DNA from 4 places in the Desulfovibrio faecalis genome. Region 1 is predicted to be linked to each of the others. Evidence: predicted binding sites of a transcription regulator. Region 1 holds the regulator's gene; each other region holds the start of a gene.
What was found. Region 1 encodes sigma-54, which starts transcription at its own class of promoters, with help from an activator protein. Its sites were predicted from a motif close to CTGGCACGGNNNNTGCTT; they were not measured.

Region 2: a site for sigma-54 is predicted at 1,073-1,090, ahead of ACUZ79_RS05350 (SHOCT domain-containing protein). Genes of this name have one in related genera too.
Region 3: a site for sigma-54 is predicted at 1,382-1,399, ahead of ACUZ79_RS03540 (VgrG-related protein). Genes of this name have one in related genera too.
Region 4: a site for sigma-54 is predicted at 1,344-1,361, ahead of nifH (nitrogenase iron protein). Genes of this name have one in related genera too.

Annotation. Positions count from the first base shown of each region.
Region 1 is NZ_JBRBQR010000001.1:2,356,117-2,358,315, reverse strand. It holds gene ACUZ79_RS10370 (CTP synthase) at 1-101, shown strand, start outside; gene ACUZ79_RS10365 (hypothetical protein) at 129-320, shown strand; gene rpoN (RNA polymerase factor sigma-54) at 397-1,821, shown strand; gene hpf (ribosome hibernation-promoting factor, HPF/YfiA family) at 1,858-2,199, shown strand, end outside.
Region 2 is NZ_JBRBQR010000001.1:1,204,018-1,206,216, reverse strand. It holds gene ACUZ79_RS05355 (two-component system sensor histidine kinase NtrB) at 1-879, opposite strand, end outside; gene ACUZ79_RS05350 (SHOCT domain-containing protein) at 1,114-1,404, shown strand; gene ACUZ79_RS05345 (hypothetical protein) at 1,446-1,619, shown strand; gene ACUZ79_RS05340 (periplasmic heavy metal sensor) at 1,693-2,199, shown strand, end outside.
Region 3 is NZ_JBRBQR010000001.1:801,639-803,837, forward strand. It holds gene ACUZ79_RS03535 (glycosyltransferase family 9 protein) at 1-196, opposite strand, end outside; gene ACUZ79_RS03540 (VgrG-related protein) at 209-1,342, opposite strand; gene traT (complement resistance protein TraT) at 1,583-2,199, opposite strand, start outside.
Region 4 is NZ_JBRBQR010000001.1:1,901,893-1,904,091, forward strand. It holds gene ACUZ79_RS08480 (P-II family nitrogen regulator) at 1-109, opposite strand, end outside; gene ACUZ79_RS08485 (P-II family nitrogen regulator) at 119-442, opposite strand; gene nifH (nitrogenase iron protein) at 470-1,291, opposite strand; gene ACUZ79_RS08495 (class I SAM-dependent methyltransferase) at 2,093-2,199, opposite strand, start outside.

The DNA.
Region 1 (2,199 bases):
TTGGCTGCCAGTTCCATCCCGAATTCAAGTCCCGGCCCATGAACGCGCATCCGCTGTTCCGCGAATTTATCGGAGCGGCGAAAAAGTTCGCCAAGGTGTAATTTGCGGCTCTAACGCAGCGAGGCTTTTTGATTTTCACCAAGCTTGGGTATCGCAAAATCGCGCAAAAAGGGGAGGGCATTGCCTTCCCCTTTTTTGGTGCGCAGATTATTTTCAATGGCGCAAATGCTGCGCCAAATCTGGATTTTTGGCGCTGGCAGCCCTTGCTGCTGGTTGGCGATACCGCGAACCTGATCTTGCAACTGTTAGCTATTGCATAATTTTTGCAGATGTGGCACAGTACTTGTAAACAGATAAGTCTATAGTCCTATGGCTAGTTAATGCAAAAGAGCACACATGGCACTGGAACTACGGCAGCAACTTAAGCTGTCACAGCAACTGGTAATGACCCCGCAATTGCAGCAGGCAATCAAGCTGTTGCAACTCTCACGCGTGGAACTTCTGGAAACTGTGCAGCAGGAACTGCTTGAAAACCCCTTTCTCGAAGAATCTTCACTTACGGACGATGCCTCCCAGGAGCAGCACGAGGAAAGCCGCGAAGCCCCAAAGGAGGAAGTGTACGACAGGGAACTGGCCAAGGACGCCGACTGGGAAGATTACCTCGGTGAGTTTGCCAGCACCCCCCGCCTATCGCAGTCGCGCGAGTTTGAACTTGCCGAAGAAATTTCGCCTCTTGAAGCCCGATATGCGGCCAAGCCCACCCTTGAGGGGCATCTTTTCTGGCAGTTGCGCCTTTCGTCGCTGACAGAAGAGCAGAAGGCCATTGGCGAGGTCATTATCGGCAACCTCTCCTCCGCCGGGTACCTGCAAGCCAGCATTGAAGAAGTGGCCGAAATGGCCCAGGTCGCGCCCGAGGCCGTGCTGCCCGTGCTTGAGAGGGTGCAGCTTTTTGATCCCATCGGCGTTGCCGCGCGCGATGCGCGCGAATGCCTGATGGTGCAGATCAAGAGCCTCAATTACGCCCGCGACCCAATCCTCGTGGAGCTGGTAGAATCGCACCTCGAAGACCTCGAGGCCAAGCGCTACAAGCCCCTGCTGCGCAAGTTCAAGCTCGATATGGAAGAGCTCAAGGAGTATCTGGATATCATCCAGAGCCTTGACCCATTGCCCGGCGCAAGTTTTGGCGGCGGCGAGCCAACCTACGTAAGCCCCGATGTATTTGTGTACAAGATGGGCGACGAATTTGTGATTTTGCTCAATGATGACGGCCTGCCCCAGTTGCAGCTTTCGGCCATGAGCCAGATGAACATTGGCGGCTCTGAGAAGGAAAAGGACTACTGCGCAGAAAAGATCCGCTCCGCCTCATGGCTTATCAAGAGCCTGTATCAGCGCCAGCGCACGCTTTATAAGGTTATGGAAAGCATTGTGCGCCACCAGCAGCCATTTTTTGAGGACGGCGTGACCAAGCTCGCGCCGCTCATTCTCAAGGATATTGCTGACGACATCAGCATGCACGAATCAACGGTGAGCCGCATTACCACCAACAAGTATGTGGCAACGCCCCACGGCATCTTTGAATTGAAGTTTTTCTTTAACAGCGGCCTTGAACTCGATGACGGAAGCCAGGTAGGCTCAGAAAGCGTCAAGGCTCTGATCAAGAAATTCATCTCTGAGGAAGATACCCGATCCCCCCTCAGCGATGAGCGTATCGGCGAAATGCTCAAGGAGCGTCTCAAGGTCAATATTGCGCGGCGCACGGTGGCAAAATACCGCACGGCGCTTGATATTCCATCTTCGTCAAGGCGCAAGGAGCATTTCTGATTCCCCGTCGAGTGGCTCAATACTTAGGAGGAACTTATGAACATCTCATTTGCTTTCAAGAACTTTGAAGCCTCCGAACATCTGAAGAAGTATGCCCGTCGCCGCATGGAAAAGCTGGGACGGTTTTTTGGCAAGGCCTCTGGCCTTGAAGTTGTCGTTGTGCTGACAGTCGACAAGTTCCGTCATCGCTGCGAAGTGACCGTTACGGGCGAAGGCCTGCACATCAACGCCACGGAGCAGACTTCGGACATGTACGCCGCCATTGACCTTGTGACAGACAAGGTTGAATCGCAGATCAAGCGCCAGGTGGCCCGCGTAAAGGCCCAGCGGCGGCACGCCCGCAATACGGATGTGGACGTGTTTACCTACAACCTCGAT
Region 2 (2,199 bases), 1.2 Mb from region 1:
CCAGCGACGGTTGTTGTGCATCCAGAACAGGGACACAAAACCAGCCAACCCCAATGCGGCCGCAAGCGCGGCAGAGAGCAGGTTGTTGCGCGCGTCCTGCGCCAGAGCATCCTCAAAGGGGCGCGCGTCAAAGCCCACCAGAGCCACGCCCACCACCTGCCGGGGGGCCTCAGGACCGGGACGACCACCAAACCCTCCTCGTGCGGGAGGGGGAGGAGGCGGATTGTCAAACACATCATTGGGGTCAGGCCCGTCAATATCAGGGGAACGCCCCAGCATGCGGCCCATCATGCCCATGCCGTGGGAGCCGTGCCCGCCGCCCATATGCTGTTGCCCACCCATGTGCTGTTGCCCATGTGAACGACTCAGGGGCGCAAATACTCGAAAAACCTCAAAAACTTCTTTTCCATCCACATTGCGCACCCGCCACATGGGCCGGTCTGAAACATCTGCAAGGGGGGGGATATCCTGAGGCTGCACCATCATGGGAGTGGGAGAAAATTCCGGAGCGGCGTCATCCGGCACGCCGGGAATCGGCGAGCTGTCGCCGCTCTGGGCAAGTATGGCCCCGCTCACATCGGTAACAGCCATATAGAGAATGCCGGGTTGGCGGGCCGTTTCGCTGAGCAGCGGGCGCAGGCCAAGCACTGTGCCGGGACTGAGGCGCAGGCCCGTACGGGTTCCGGCTTCAAGCGCCCAGATGAGCGCCTCGGCCCTGTCCGTAAGGTTGTGCACCATAAAGGCCCGCTCGCGCTGGTTGCTGCGCACGGAAAGCCCCACCAGTGTCAGGCCGAGAATAAGGGCCGCCCCAAGCAGCATCCAGGGTGAAAGGCCCATGCGCGACAAGCGCTGGGAGAGAGATGGGCGAAAACGGATCATGAGTGTTTCCTCAACGGCGCAGTATCATAAGTATGTATTTTTTACTCACCCCGCAAGCCCCCCGGTAAAAATTGGATAGCTGGCCAGCCAACTGAGTAAAAAATGGACAACATCAATCCAGACAGAGAACGCTGGGGACTTATCAATTCAATTTAATACAATAAATTTATATAGTTACAATGTTCCACTCATCTTGGCACGGCCTTTGCCTATACAGCATCAAACGGCGCTGAAATGCGCAGCACCAATCAGAAGACAAATAACAAACTGACGGCGCAACGTCACATTGAGGATACGGATATGTATGGCTGCGATATAGGAAGCGTAATGGGATGGGGAAATGGCATGACGCACCTCATATTCATGATACTGATTATTTCCCTTGCGGTCGCTTTTATCAGCAGAATATTCCCGTCGCAGAGAAGAAACATGGATTATACAGATTCCATGGCGATTCTTAAAAGGCGGTTGGCCTCTGGAGAAATCACTCTTGAGGAATACGAAAAACTGAAAAAAAGCATCTGAACGGCCTTGCCCTCTGCAGGCCGAACTAAAGGAGCATATTCATGAACTCTATCAAACTTACTCTGATTTTTGCTTCTCTGGCCCTGGTGCTGGCCTTTGCGGTAAACGCCTCTGCCACCAGCACGGAGGGTACCCAGGTCAGTTCCTCCTGGTGCGGCAACGGTCAATCCGGCTCGCACGGCCCCCACGGCCACGGGCATGGCTACGGGCGATAAGCTTTCCGTCAGCCTGCGCAAATAATCACCTAACCAACACGCAACTACCATCAAAACAAAAGGAAATACTACAATGAAGACCTCCAAGATCGTTACCAGCGGCGCGGCCCTTACCCTTGCCATCTTCCTCGGCCTTTCGGGCGTTGCCTCCGCCCGGAACGGCGACGGACAGGGCCCCGCAGGCATGGGCCCCGGCACAGGCATGGGCATGGGCCCCGGCATGGGTTACGGCATGGGCCCTGGCATGGGATTGTCCAGCGAGCAGATGGAAACCATGCAGCAGATTCACCAGAGCTTTGTTGAAAAAACACAGCCCACCATGCAACAGCATTTTTCCAAGATGGCTGAACTGAACAACCTTGCCGCCGCTGGCGCCAAGCCCGACGACGCCCGCGTCAAAGCCGCCCAGAAGGATCTGCGCGAAATCGACGCTAAGCTTTACAGCGCCAAGGCCGAAATGCTCAAGCAGATGTCTGACAAGGGCATTCCCTTCATGGCTGGCCACGGCATGGGCCGGGGCATGGGACACCGCATGGGCGGGCACGGCATGGGGCATGGCATGGGGCATGGCATGATGGGT
Region 3 (2,199 bases), 1.6 Mb from region 1:
GGGGCCAGGTGCGTTCTACATGGCGCAGCAGGGGCTGGGCGCTGGAGAAATTGTCCAGACACACCAGATGCACGGTCTGGCCCTGACGATACAGATCCTCAATGAGGGGCTGGCATTGCAGAAGGTCGCCAAAACGCGTCAGGTTGATGACCAGTGTGGTGCCTGAGCGGTCAGCCGCAGAGCAGGTGGTCTCCATTGATTGACCGCCTTATGCCAGCGCCGAGGTTTTGCCGCCGTTCAGAAGGTTCAGGGCCAGGGCCTTTTCTTGCTTGAAGCGGTTGGCCACGGCTGCCTGAATATTGCTGTCGGAAGATCCAAACTGCCCCACGCGTATATTGTACACGTTGTTGATGAGGTTGCGCTCATAGGCGGCATCGGTCGGTTTGCCGCTCATGGCGTGCGCCCTCTCGAATATGCGGGCCGCGCCCGCTGGGCCGTGTTGCACCGATGTGCTCCAGATAACCTCCCGCATGGCGGTGGAAACCTTGTCGGGGTTCAGGCCGATGCGCTGAGATATGGATTCCAGCGCGGGTTTGTAATGGCTCTGGCGTACAAAGGCCTCCTGAAGATCCTCAAAACGCTCGGGCTGTTCGTTGGCAATGGCGCGCCATGTGTCGGGCATGGCTCCCTTGCGGCTGCCGGTATTGCCAGGGCCGGATGATCGCAGGCGCTTGGAAAGATCCGGCGCTTCCGTGTCCAGAAAATCCAGAAAATCCTTCAGGCTGCCCGCGCGTGACGATACCTGATACTTGCCGTAGGAGGTGCCGCCGTTGCGGTCATAGCCCACGGCGGCAATGCCGTCGCTGCCAGACTCAAAGCGGGCTGAAAGCTGACCGAGCTCCATGTCCTCTATCTTGTGCGAGGCCTTGGTGCGGGCCTGAGCCTGGGGCTGGGTGCGCGAATGGACAAAATCGCCCATGCTGAGTCCCTTGATGCGGTTGTCCATGGCGCTGGTCATGGAGCGCAGATGCCGGGCAGTACCCATGCTGCGGGCAAGATCAAGGGTGGAGTTGCCGCCGGATACTGTCTGCATGAGGCTGTCAATGGCCTTGGTCTGCCGCATGTCGGTTTCAGCCTTGCTGAATACCTGTGTGCGGGCAAGATCGCTTGGCGAGCGCCCTGCCAGTACCATGCCCTGCTGCCCCATGTTCCCGGCCAGGGTCATGCCTGCGCGCTGCATTTCGGCAGTGCTGGCGTTTTCCGCATTGGTGGTCTGGCCGCTCATGATGTTGGCAAAGGACGCGGGGTTTCCGGCCTGTGCAGACGCAGTGCGGCGTGGAGCTCCCGCCTGGGCCTTTTGTGCATCAGATGGGGGGCGGATCAGAAAATTGGAAAGTGCCATGTGTTCCTCCTGCGGGGCTGAGGCTCCGCGTTGAGGAAAAAGCAAGTACAGTGCCAACTCTGGATATGCGCGGGTAAAACGACAGGTTATATTTTGCGGATCAGGCCTGCGCCGGAATGCTGACGCTGGCGGAGGAACCCGTCAGGGCTGCCGCAAATACCAAGGACAACCGACAGCGTCGGTTGCCCTTGGGAAAGACGATGGGGTAGGGGTTCCGGCGGGGCTTCCGCGCGGAAACGGCTACTGCTTGGCGGGCTGGGCTGGGGCTTCTTCGGTGTTGGCGCTGTGAACGGAGGTCGCCAGTTCCTTGGCAAGGGTTTCGGCAAAGACCGGGGGCATGCCCGCGCCGGTCTTGAATTCCTGATGGGCAAGCAGGGCAATGCGCATCTGGCTGCTGCCAACGGCATTGCGCTTGCCAATGTTTTTGAGATTTTTACTGCGGGACCCCTGAGTGCTTGGAACATGCCGCTGCACCAGCAGCACATCCGCCACCATGGCGGTACCGCCCTTGCCGCTCAGTTGCGAGGGTGCGTCATACCCGGCAGTCACCACCTGACGGGCGGTTTCCGGCGCGGTTGTCCCGGCGGCGAGCACGACTATCTGGAGGATGTAGCCCGCTTCGCTGGGGTTTGGGACTACCGTGTAGCCCTGGCGTTGCAGCCATGTCTCCACCTGGGTGCGCAGGCCGAAAACCTTGTTGGTATTGTCGCGCACGTTAACATAAACCGCCGGATGGATGTTCACATCGGCTTCCGGCTCCTCAATCTGGCCCTGGCGCAGCACTTCCACGCGTGCTGCGTCCGCCGATTGGCGCACGCAACCGCAGAGGGAGGCAAAGACCATGCACAGCATCAGAA
Region 4 (2,199 bases), 450 kb from region 1:
CGCGTCCCAGGCACTTGGTGCATGAGAATGAGGGGCATCCGGCCTTGGACAGGGCGTTCTTTGTCGCCGCCACCATGTTGGCTCGAACCATTGCAACTATTTCCTGCATGGGAGCCTCCTACAGGCCGGACTTGCCGCTGCTGATGGTCCAGGCCTCGCTGACGCTTGAAACAAAGATTCTGCCATCGCCAAAGTGACCATCGCCCGTTTTTGCCACGCGCAGGATAACGCGGATGGCATCGTCCTTGTCTTCGTCGCTGACCACAAGCATGAGCATCTGCTTGGGAATTTCATCATACTGGATATCGCCCACCATGATGCCTTTCTGCTTGCCGCGCCCCACCACATCAAGCTTGGTAACGGCGGGAAAACCCGCTGCCAGCAGCTCGGAGAGAACCTCGGTGGTTTTTTCGGGCCGGATAATCGTGCGAATCATCTGCATAGCTGTTCTCCGTTTCGTGCTGGGTGATTAGGCGTCCATCAAGCCGTGTTCCATGAGCAGCTCTTCGAGCCGTTCCTGGGAGAGGGGCTTGGGAATGACAAACATGTCGTTGCCATCGATCTTCTGGGCCAGGGAGCGGTATTCGTCGGCCTGTCCGCAGGTGGGGTCGAATTCGATAACGGTCTGCTTGTTGATTTCGGCGCGCTGCACCATGTTGTCGCGCGGCACGAAGTGGATCATCTGGGTGCCGATTTCCTTGGCAACGGCAGAGACAAGCTCGGCTTCGCCATCAACCTTGCGGCTGTTGCAGATGATGCCGCCAAGGCGCACGCCGCCGGTGTTGGCGTACTTCTTGATACCCTTGCAGATGTTGTTGGCGGCGTAGAGGGCCATCATTTCGCCCGAAGCCACAATGTAGATTTCCTGGGCCTTGCCTTCACGGATGGGCATGGCGAAACCGCCGCACACAACGTCGCCCAAAACGTCATAGAACACGTAGTCGAGGTCTTCGGTGTAGGCGCCAAGGCGTTCCAGCAGACCAATGGAGGTGATGATGCCGCGCCCGGCACAGCCAACGCCCGGTTCGGGGCCGCCGGATTCCACGCAGCGGATGCCCTTGAAGCCATTTTTGAGCACCAGATCCAGCTCGATGTCTTCACCCTCTTCGCGCAGGGTATCGAGCACGCTCTGCTGGGCAAGGCCGCCCAGGATAAGGCGCGTGGAGTCGGCCTTGGGGTCGCAACCCACGATCATGATGTTCTTGCCCATTTCGCCAAGACCGGCGTTAAGGTTCTGTGTGGTGGTGGACTTGCCGATGCCGCCCTTGCCGTAAATAGCTACCTGACGCATGAGATTCCCTCTGGGTTTGATGTTCCCGCGCTCGTTGCGCTTGTCCCTCTTTCTGCAGAAACCGTGCCGTTAGATTAACTATCCAATATTATTACTTAATTTTATGATCTGCATGCACAATCAATACAAAATTGTTAAGATGGCCCACGGTGCAGAAAAAACTCTGTTCTCTGTAAGTTTCTTTAATAATAGGTTTTTATTTGAAGAAAAATTTTGGTCGTGAATCGGCGATACAAATTTGTTTGAAATTGGGAACGTGTTGCAGAGAAATCACCAAGCGTGAATATGCGGGGGCAGACTGGGCTGCATTTGGGGCGCTCTGTGATGGACGCGGCAGAGGAAAGCAGGCAGGTCAGCACTGACTGCCCATGAATGCGAAAGCCCGGCCCATCAGGTAAATGGGGCGGGGGTAGGGATTAATCACAAAAAAAGGGGCGAATTGAGAGCAGTGTGGGGGAGGATGGTGGCGGTTCAGGCAAGAATGCATCTGCTCGGGCGGTTCAGCCAGTGGGGGAGGCAAAAGGGCTTATTCTTCAAGCATGCTCAGCCCTGCGTGCCGCAAAGATATGTATGGCGGTGCCGGGAGAGTTTGATTCAAAATTGTATCAAAATAGGAACGGTAGTGTAAAAACTGCAAAGCGTGAACACGCCAACCCGCGTAAGAGATACAGCGGGCAAGATCGGGCGCACGGCTTATGCGCGGCATATGCGGCAGAAATGCAGGCAGTGGTTCGGCGGTGGGGATGGTAGTTTTACGCTCAGCCAGAAGTTCTTGAAGTATCCGGCGGATGAGCGCCGTGGTCAGGATGTACGCCAGATAAGCATTTCAAGGGAATATTCCGTGCGTTCCACATATTCCCCGTTCTGGTTGCGAAATCCCTCAAGATGCGCGGTCAGGTGGGGCATGT